Regions from separate parts of the Rhizobium sp. SU303 genome, predicted to be linked through region 2. Evidence: predicted binding sites of a transcription regulator. Region 2 holds the regulator's gene; each other region holds the start of a gene.
The links. The regulator LexA, encoded in region 2, represses DNA repair genes until DNA is damaged. The targets are predictions, from matches to a motif close to TGTTCNNNNTGTGTTCNG.
Positions count from the first base shown of each region.

Region 1: dinB (DNA polymerase IV) is a predicted target of LexA. The motif match lies at 802-819, and genes of this name have one in related genera.
Region 3: RlegSU303_RS01190 (ATP-dependent helicase) is a predicted target of LexA. The motif match lies at 1,047-1,064, and genes of this name have one in related genera.
Region 4: dnaE (DNA polymerase III subunit alpha) is a predicted target of LexA. The motif match lies at 1,695-1,712, and genes of this name have one in related genera.

Region 1 covers NZ_CP088095.1:755,865-758,065, forward strand. Annotated here, with positions in the region: gene RlegSU303_RS03620 (hypothetical protein) at 1-366, shown strand, start outside; gene RlegSU303_RS03625 (hypothetical protein) at 376-684, opposite strand; gene dinB (DNA polymerase IV) at 866-1,954, shown strand; gene RlegSU303_RS03635 (hypothetical protein) at 2,151-2,201, shown strand, end outside.
Region 2 covers NZ_CP088095.1:1,970,215-1,972,415, reverse strand. Annotated here, with positions in the region: gene RlegSU303_RS09915 (VOC family protein) at 1-340, opposite strand, end outside; gene lexA (transcriptional repressor LexA) at 539-1,258, shown strand; gene RlegSU303_RS09905 (ComEC/Rec2 family competence protein) at 1,239-2,201, opposite strand, start outside.
Region 3 covers NZ_CP088095.1:242,875-245,075, forward strand. Annotated here, with positions in the region: gene RlegSU303_RS01190 (ATP-dependent helicase) at 1-999, opposite strand, end outside; gene RlegSU303_RS01195 (hypothetical protein) at 1,107-1,373, opposite strand; gene RlegSU303_RS01200 (BON domain-containing protein) at 1,556-1,816, shown strand; gene RlegSU303_RS01205 (hypothetical protein) at 1,932-2,192, shown strand.
Region 4 covers NZ_CP088095.1:1,446,859-1,449,059, reverse strand. Annotated here, with positions in the region: gene dnaE (DNA polymerase III subunit alpha) at 1-1,458, opposite strand, end outside; gene RlegSU303_RS07220 (DUF5680 domain-containing protein) at 1,962-2,201, shown strand, end outside.

The DNA of each region.
Region 1 (2,201 bases), 1.2 Mb from region 2:
AGCTTACTCTCGCGCCTCACCAAAAGCTTGACGCTGCCCGGCGCGCCGGAGCGCAAACCGATGCGCTTCGAAGCGCTGGCCCGCCCGCAGGCCGCCAGCCAGCGGCTGATCTCCACCGCCTTCGACGAAATCCTGGCGCTCGCCGAACTCGGCGGCCGCATGGAGGATCCGGAGCGGCTGCAGCGCATGCAACGCCTGGGGCGCACGCTTGGCGAAGCAGGCCTGGCGCTTCCCGGCAGCCTCGTCGGCCAGCTGGCCGCCGCCTCCGGCCAGACGCGCCCCGACCGCCTGCTGCGCGCCGCCTACGCTCTCGATCTGCTCGCCCGCCTCGATCCGCATTTGCCGTTTGTGAGGATGCTGCCTTGAGGCTGGGTCTCAGCGGCTCGATACACGCACTGCGCCGGCAGCTCGGAGACTGCGCTGGACGGCGGCGACTTGGCTGGATGCGATATCCGCCGAGACCTCGATCTCGCCTTCGAGCGGCGCATCGCGACGGGCGCCATCGTCATGAGAGATATCCCCGCCTGATGGCGCCGAACCCGCACTGTTCCGGTCGCTTGCCGACCGGATAAAGATGTCGGGCCTCGAAACCCCATGCTGCTGAACCAGATGTTCGACCGCGAGATCAGCGGCTTCGCGTGTTTCGAATGTGGCTCGGATCGTGATCGTGCTGTCGTCCGCCATTGGCTGCCTCCTTATTTTCATTTTTCACAGGATGAGAACGCCTTGGGCGGCTGGTAGTTTCGACGGCAGGTCCGAGCCGCCCATTGGAATTGTTGATATCGCGTCCCAGGCCTGCTATGTTCTGTTTTTGTTTCGGCGCGCAATTTCAGATGCCGATCCCATCGCGATCGCTGAAACCGCCATGAACGAGATAAGCTCACCCCCCGTCCGCAAAATCGTCCATGTCGACATGGATGCTTTTTATGCGTCGGTCGAGCAGCGCGATAATTCGGACTTGCGCGGCAAACCGATTGCCGTCGGCGGCTCGGCCGCCCGGGGTGTGGTGGCGGCGGCGAGTTATGAGGCCCGTAAATTCGGCGTCCACTCGGCAATGCCGTCGGTGACTGCCAAGCGCAAATGTCCTGACCTGATCTTCGTGCCGCCGCGCTTTGCCGTCTACAAGGCGGTGTCGCAGCAGATCCGTGAGATCTTTGCCGAATACACGCCGCTGGTCGAGCCGCTGTCGCTCGACGAGGCCTATCTCGATGTGACGCAAAATCTGAAAGGCATGACGATCGCCACCGAGGTCGCTCTGGAGATTCGCGCCAAGATCAAGCAAGTCACCGGCCTCAACGCGTCGGCCGGGATTTCCTACAACAAATTTCTTGCGAAGATGGCGAGCGACCTCAACAAGCCGAACGGCCAGGCTGTCATCACGCCGAAGAACGGGCCGGCCTTCGTCGAGCAGCTTCCCGTCCGGAAATTCCATGGCGTCGGACCGGCAACCGCTGAGAAGATGCATCAACTCGGGATCGAAACAGGCGCCGATCTCAAGGAGAAGACACTCGAGTTCCTCGTCGAGCATTTCGGCAAGTCGGGCCCCTATTTTTACGGCATCGCCCGCGGCATCGACGAGCGCCAGGTCAAGCCCGACCGGGTGCGCAAATCGGTCGGCGCGGAAGATACCTTCTCACAGGACCTCCACGCTTTCGAGCCGGCTCGCGAAGGTCTCCAGCCGCTGATCGAAAAGGTGTGGGCTTACTGCGAGGCCAACGGGATCGCCGCCAAGACAGTGACGCTCAAGGTGAAATATGCCGACTTCAGCCAGGTCACTCGCAGCAAGACGGTTCCGGCACCGCTGCCGGCAATCGCCGACCTCGAGGAGCTGGTCAACCTGCTGCTCGCGCCGATCTTTCCGCCGCGAAAGGGCATACGGCTGCTCGGCGTCACCCTCTCTTCGCTGGAAGGACGAGCACCGGCCGCGGCGCCGCAGCTGCGGCTGGCTTTTTAGAGCGCCAGCATCGGCTGCCGCAGGGGCCTGGTGCGCATCCTTGAACGACGGCGACGACCGTCCGTCGCCGCATTGGTTTCATCCAACCGGATATCCGCGATTTCGGCGGCCAGTGTTCCATGAAATCGCACCCGATTTCGAGCCGGGCCGGAACCTCGTCGGATCTCCGAAGTTTGCGGGACGAGGAGAATTCCACATGCATCTGATACAGTTGTTTATTCCGGCAGCGCCGCAAGCAGCGATCGAC
Region 2 (2,201 bases):
CGACGAAATTCTGATGATCGATGCCGGCATCCTTGCTGCCGAAAGCCATCCCCGAAAGCCCCTCCTCGCAACAGCGGAAACGGAAGGCCTGGTTGCGGGCAGTGAAGACATTGCCTTGCCGCGCCGATGCCTCGCTCTCCTCGACGCTCGCAATCCCGAGCGGCTCCAGATAGGTCTTGTCGGCAAAAAAGACGCAGGCATTCTCCGTTCCGAAGGGATGGCGCGCATCGGCGGCAACGGTGAAGCCGAGCTTGCCGAGCCTCTCGCGCGCCAGATCGATGTTGACGACCGGCAGCACGACATGATCCAGCGGGTGCGGTTTGGCGGAATGCTCGTTCATGATGTCCCTCCTGGAAACGGCAAGAGATTTGCGACGGCGCGCCCCTCAACGCAAGAGATGTGTCCCAATCCGGCGAATGAAAATAAAAATCTCAACGAGTTGGCGCCAAGTTTTACGGAAATTTAGCTACTTGCGGAACACATATGGAACATATAGTGTCTGTTCTGGATTTGTTTCAATCACGAGGTCACAACGTCGATGCTCACGCGCAAACAACAGGAGCTTCTCCTTTTCATTCATGAGCGCATGAAGGAATCCGGCGTTCCGCCATCTTTCGACGAAATGAAGGATGCCCTGGACCTCGCCTCCAAGTCCGGGATTCATCGCTTGATTACAGCGCTTGAGGAGCGAGGCTTCATTCGCCGCCTACCGAATCGCGCCCGCGCGATCGAGGTCATCAAGCTTCCGGAGGCCTACAGCCCCAGCATTCAGCCCCGGCGCGGCTTTTCGCCGAGCGTCATCGAGGGCAGCCTCGGCAAGCCGCAGCCGGTTGCTACTCCTGCTCCCGCAAAACCCGTCGCCGACAACGCCAACTCGGTCTCCGTGCCGGTCATGGGCCGAATCGCTGCCGGTGTGCCGATCTCGGCGATCCAGAACAATACCCACGACATCGTCGTTCCGGCCGACATGCTCGGCTCCGGTGAACATTATGCGCTCGAGGTCAAGGGCGATTCGATGATCGACGCCGGCATCTTCGACGGCGACACCGTGATCATCCGCAACGGCAGCACCGCAAGTCCTGGCGACATCGTCGTTGCTCTCGTCGACGACGAAGAAGCGACACTCAAGCGCTTCCGCCGCAAGGGCGCCTCGATCGCGCTGGAAGCGGCCAACCCAGCTTACGAGACCCGGATTTTCGGGCCGGACCGTGTCAAGGTTCAGGGTAAACTCGTCGGTCTCATTCGCCGATATCACTGACATTGGCCAGGCCGGATTCGGTAAAACTGTTGCTGCGCCAGTCATAGGCACGATGGCGCATCCATGGCCGCGACAATACATCGAATGCGGTTGCGACCTCCAGGCCGGTGTCCGTGAAGCGCAACTCGATGGAACCGGTCCTGCGCAACGTCTCACCGGTGAAGAGCGTCGCACCTGAACGGCAATTGTTGAAGCGAAGGCGGACCGACGTCACGACGATATCGGCCGCGTCGCACGCCGGGCCGAGATAGGCGGCGTTGTCGATGACGGTTACCACCCGACCATTGCCAAGCCTTGATATGCACCAGGCCTTCTTGACGCAGGAAAAGCGGTTTGCGTCACCGCCCGCTGCGGCCGTCCGCATCGCGGTCCTTGCTTCGTTCTGCTGATCGCGGGAAAGCCTGACGCGGCGGTCTTCTCCCTCAGGCGGGATAGCAGGACCATCCAGCATCTTCGGCGGATCATGCCTCGGCAGGACCAGCGCTCTCTGCCACTGGTCGAAGATGAAGTCCGGCGGTCTTTCACGGTTGGAAGCCATTGCCGCCGCCTCGACGACCGCGACGAGACTGCCATCCTCCGAAATCACCAGATCCGGCGGCCGGGGAACCGGCAGAAGCAGCAGGATGAGTGTTGCGACCGCGATGATCGATGTGCCGACATGGCGCAACCGGGTGCGGAGCAGCGTCAGCAGCAGAAAGCCTGCCACGGCGACGGCGAAATACCAGGCGGGCAAGCGGCCGACGTCGATATTGCCACCCCAGCCGGACACCGTCTTTGCGACCGCGATCACCAAATCGAGGCCAAATCCGACGATCTTCCAAGCCCAAACATCCAGACCGAAAGGCATGAGCAGCATCGCCAGCAGGCCTGCCGGCATGATGATGAAGGAGATGATCGGCATCGTCGCGAGGTTTGCCGGCAGGCCGTAGGCGGTCAGGCGATG
Region 3 (2,201 bases), 1.7 Mb from region 2:
CGATTGCCGCTCGGTCCAGAGGTTCTTGGTGAAGCGCTCCGAGGCGAGATCGATGACGGCGTTGGCGGCCGCGAGGATCGGCTGCGTCGAGCGGTAGTTGCGGTCGAGTGTGACGATATTGGCGGCCGGGCTGAAGGCGGCGGGAAAATCGAGGATGTTGCGCACTGTCGCGGCACGGAAGGAATAGATCGACTGCGCATCGTCGCCGACGACGGTCAGCCCCTGACCTTCGGGCTTCAGCGCCAGCAGGATCGAGGCCTGCAGCCGATTGGTGTCCTGATATTCGTCGACCAGCACATGGTCGAAACGGCTGCCGATATCCTCGGCAATCATCGCTTCGCCAACCATCTGCGCCCAGTAGAGCAGCAGATCGTCGTAATCGAGCACGTTCTGGCTCTGCTTGGCCTCGACATAACAGGCGAAAAGTTCGCGCAGCTGTTTCTCCCACCCTGCGCACCAGGGAAAGACGTCGCGCAGCACGAGGTCGAGCGCGGTTTCCGAATTCACCGCCCTGGAATAGATGGCAAGGCAGGTGCCCTTTGTGGGAAAGCGGCTTTCCGTCTTCGAGAAACCGAGGTCGTGCCGGATCAGGTTCATCAGATCGGCGCTGTCTTCGCGGTCGTGAATGGTGAAATCGGGGTCGAGGCCGATCTGCTGGGCATAATCGCGCAGCAGCCGCGCGCCGATGCCGTGGAAGGTGCCGGACCAGGAAAGCGCATCCGCCATCACGCCGGCATTCGAACCGAGCACGTCGCGGCAGATGCGTTCGACACGCCGCGCCATCTCGGCGGCTGCCCGGCGCGAGAAGGTCATCAGCAGGATGCGGCGGGGGTCGGCGCCCTTGACGATCAGATGGGCGACGCGATGCGCCAAGGTATTCGTCTTGCCGGAGCCGGCGCCGGCAATGACCAGCAGCGGCCCGGCAATATGGCTGCCGTCGATGAGCGTGCCGTGCTCGACGGCCATGCGCTGCTGCGGATTGAGCTTTTCGAGATACATCCAGCCGTCCGGTCGGGCTCCCGCAGAATCACCGCGGAAAGATTAGATGTTCCTTGAATGTTCGCGATTGCTGCCTCTGTCAAGCGATCTGGCGCGCGAGCAACATTTCAGTCGGGGAAATCCGGGCCGATCTCGCGCCGCACCAGCTTCAGGCTGCGGTCGGGCTGAAGGATATAGGTTTCCTCCACGCGCTGGCCCGTACCGTTGTAGAACTGGTTGTAGATGGCGCTGCCGACCGGCGACTTGCTGAGCTTCGTTCGCGGCTGGCCGCCATAGGTAATGCTGCCGGGAATGGGTTCCAGCGCCGGCGTATCGGCCGCAGAGCAGCCGGCAAGCAATGCCCCGCCAAACAAGGCGGGCAGAAGCGCTTTCATCGTCGTCATCCCTCTTTCGACTGCAGCCAGATATGGAAGTCGCGACGTCTTTCGCCAAGGGTCGTCCATGCCAGGGTCCATAGGAAGCGCTCTCAAATAGGCTCCTCCATGCGTGGCGCACCGCAACGAAATGCCTCGCCGCGGCGTTAACAGATATCAACTGACATCAGGAGACGGTCACTGTGCTCGGCTTTGCAGCATTCACGAACTATGGGGAATCCGGCCGGCAGGATCACATCGACGCGGCAACACGCGCCTCGGTGGAGTGCGCACTTCATGCCGCAGGCGATATCGAAGCCATAGACATCATCGTCACCACTTTAGGCTCATATGTCATCCTGGAAGGTTCCGTGCGCCGGCGGGGCGATGTCGAGCGGGCGATCGAGATCGCCGAGAGCGTCGTCGGTCGAGGCTATGTGCGCAGCCGCCTGCTGCGACGCTGAAGTCGAAAGATGGGATGCTGCGCCGGCCCTGTGCTCAACTGTCCTTGCAACGCATAAAGGGAACCAAGTGCTCTCCCGCGTGTTGAAATGCCGGACCTAAACGCTGGAGACTCCCATGCAGCTGCTTCCTCGCCTCTGGGCAACGACCTTGATAGTGGGTTGCGGTGTCCTTGCCGGCCCCGCCCATGCATCGCTCGAAACCGGCACGAATTATTCCGCTTTGCCGAAGGACCAGATCGCCCTCAACGAATATACCGGGGCCGTCGCCTGCACACCGGTAGAGCCGCATTATCTCCCCTCCTTCATCCGCGCATCGGATGGCACGATCATCGGCGTCGGTTATATCGAAGTGGAGAATGAGGGCGCGGACTGCTGAAACATCCGC
Region 4 (2,201 bases), 520 kb from region 2:
GATCTTGTCGACCTGGCCATAGGGCATTTCCAGCACGCGGCCGACGTCGCGAAGGGCGGCGCGCGCTTGCAGCGAACCGAAGGTGATGATCTGCGCCACCTGCTCGCGACCATACTTGGCCTGGACGTAGCGGATCACCTCTTCGCGGCGGTCCTGGCAGAAATCGATGTCGAAGTCGGGCATCGAGACGCGTTCCGGATTGAGGAAGCGCTCGAAGAGCAGCGAAAAACGCAAGGGATCGACGTCGGTGATCGTCAATGCATAGGCGACCAGCGAACCGGCGCCCGAACCGCGGCCGGGACCGACCGGAATGTCATGCTGCTTGGCCCATTTGATGAAGTCGGCAACGATCAGGAAGTAGCCGGGGAAACGCATGCGCTCGATGACGCTGAGTTCGAAATCCAGCCGTTCGCGATAATCCTTTTCCTCGTAACCCGGCGACATGCCGAGCGTTGCAAGCCGCATGTCCAGTCCTTCGACCGCCTGGCGGCGCAGCTCGCTCGCCTCGGCGCGTTCGGCCTCCTCGGCATCGTCGGTCGCACCGGTGAAGCGTGGCAGGATCGGCTTTCGCGTCTTCAGCGCGAAGGAGCAGCGCGTGGCAATCTCGATCGTATTTTCCAGTGCTTCCGGCAGGTCGGCGAAAAGCTTGACCATCTCGGCCCGGCTCTTCAGATAGTGATCCGGCGTCAGGCGAAAGCGGCTGTCGTCGGAGACGATGGCGTTGTGCGCGACCGCCATCAGCGCATCATGGGCGTCGTAATCGTCGCGTGTGGGAAAGAAGGCCTCGTTGGTCGCAACCAGCGGCAGGTCGTGGGCGTAGGCGAGCCCGATAATCTTCTGCTCGTGCCGCTTGTCGTAAGTGCCGTGCCGTTGCAGCTCGACATAGAGCCTGTCGCCGAAGAGACGCTTCAGCGTGAGCAGCCGGACTTCCGCCTGAGCGGGATGGCCTTCCTTGATCGCCACGTCAACCGGCCCGGTCAAGGCGCCGCTCAATGCGATCAGTCCTTCCGTGCCTGCCTCCTCCAGCCAGGAGGCGCTGATATGAACAGCCTGGTTGCTCTCGCCGCCAAGATAGGCCCGGCTGACGAGATCGACCAGGCGTTCGTAACCGGCATCCGTCGCGGCAAGAAGAACGATCGACGGCAGCTTGACCAGGGCCTGCTGGCCGCCGCGCTTTTCCGTTTCCAACCCGTCTCCCATATCGATCGAGACCTGGCAGCCGATGATCGGCTGCAGGCCGTCTTCCATCGCCTTCTGGGAGAATTCGAGGGCGACGAACAGATTGTTGGTGTCGGTAATCGCAATCGCCGGCTGGCTGTCGCTGGTCGCCTTGTAGAGGATCTTCTTCAGCGGCAGTGCGCCCTCGAGAAGCGAATAGGCGGAATGGACCCTCAGGTGGATGAAACCTGGCGTGCCGCCGGTCGCCTCACCCGTTGAACCCTTTGCTGTACCCGCCATGACATGCCTTCCCAATCACCCGAATGAATCGGACGCATTGTCGGCATAGAGGGCGATGATGTCCAGAAGAAGTCCCGCGTCCGGACCGCATGACTACCATGCGATCCCCTGAAAAGTTTAGAGCGCAATCACGATGAGCGAGAAGCTGGCAACGAACATTGCGATGGAGGTGAATGCTGCGATATCACGGATCATGTCAGTCATCGGGCTCTCCTTTACTCGTTATGTTTTCAATTTGTTCCATGTATGTTCTGTTGTCAACAGGAATCTTTTCCTTCTTTCTTGTGTTCGAAAATCCCAGGAAATAGGCGACGAATCGGCTAAGGTCCGGCGCTCGATGTGATCGGCAGCAGCCTTGCCCCTTTCCCGATCCGCCGCAGATTGGTCATGGTGCTCAGGCAGCAGACCTCCTCAGGGCGGCTCTTTATTTCTCACCTATGTTCCCTTTTTGTTCTTTACATGCCGCGGCATATTTGCCAGCATCGGGCCGAGAGGAGAATGACATGCTCGACATTGCGAGGCTGAACGAATTCCTCGTGGAGGCGAAGGCTGCGACCTATGTCGGCGGCGGCGTGGCGCGCGCGCCCTGTCGGCCGGGTGCCCACGATATCGGTTACGAACGCGGCGACTGGCGCTATCTCGACAGCTATTTCGGCGGGACCGATTTCGCCGGACAGGAAGTGGTGTGGCTTGCCGACGAGCCCGTCTGGGCGATGAATTATTTCGGCTGCGTCATTGCGCCT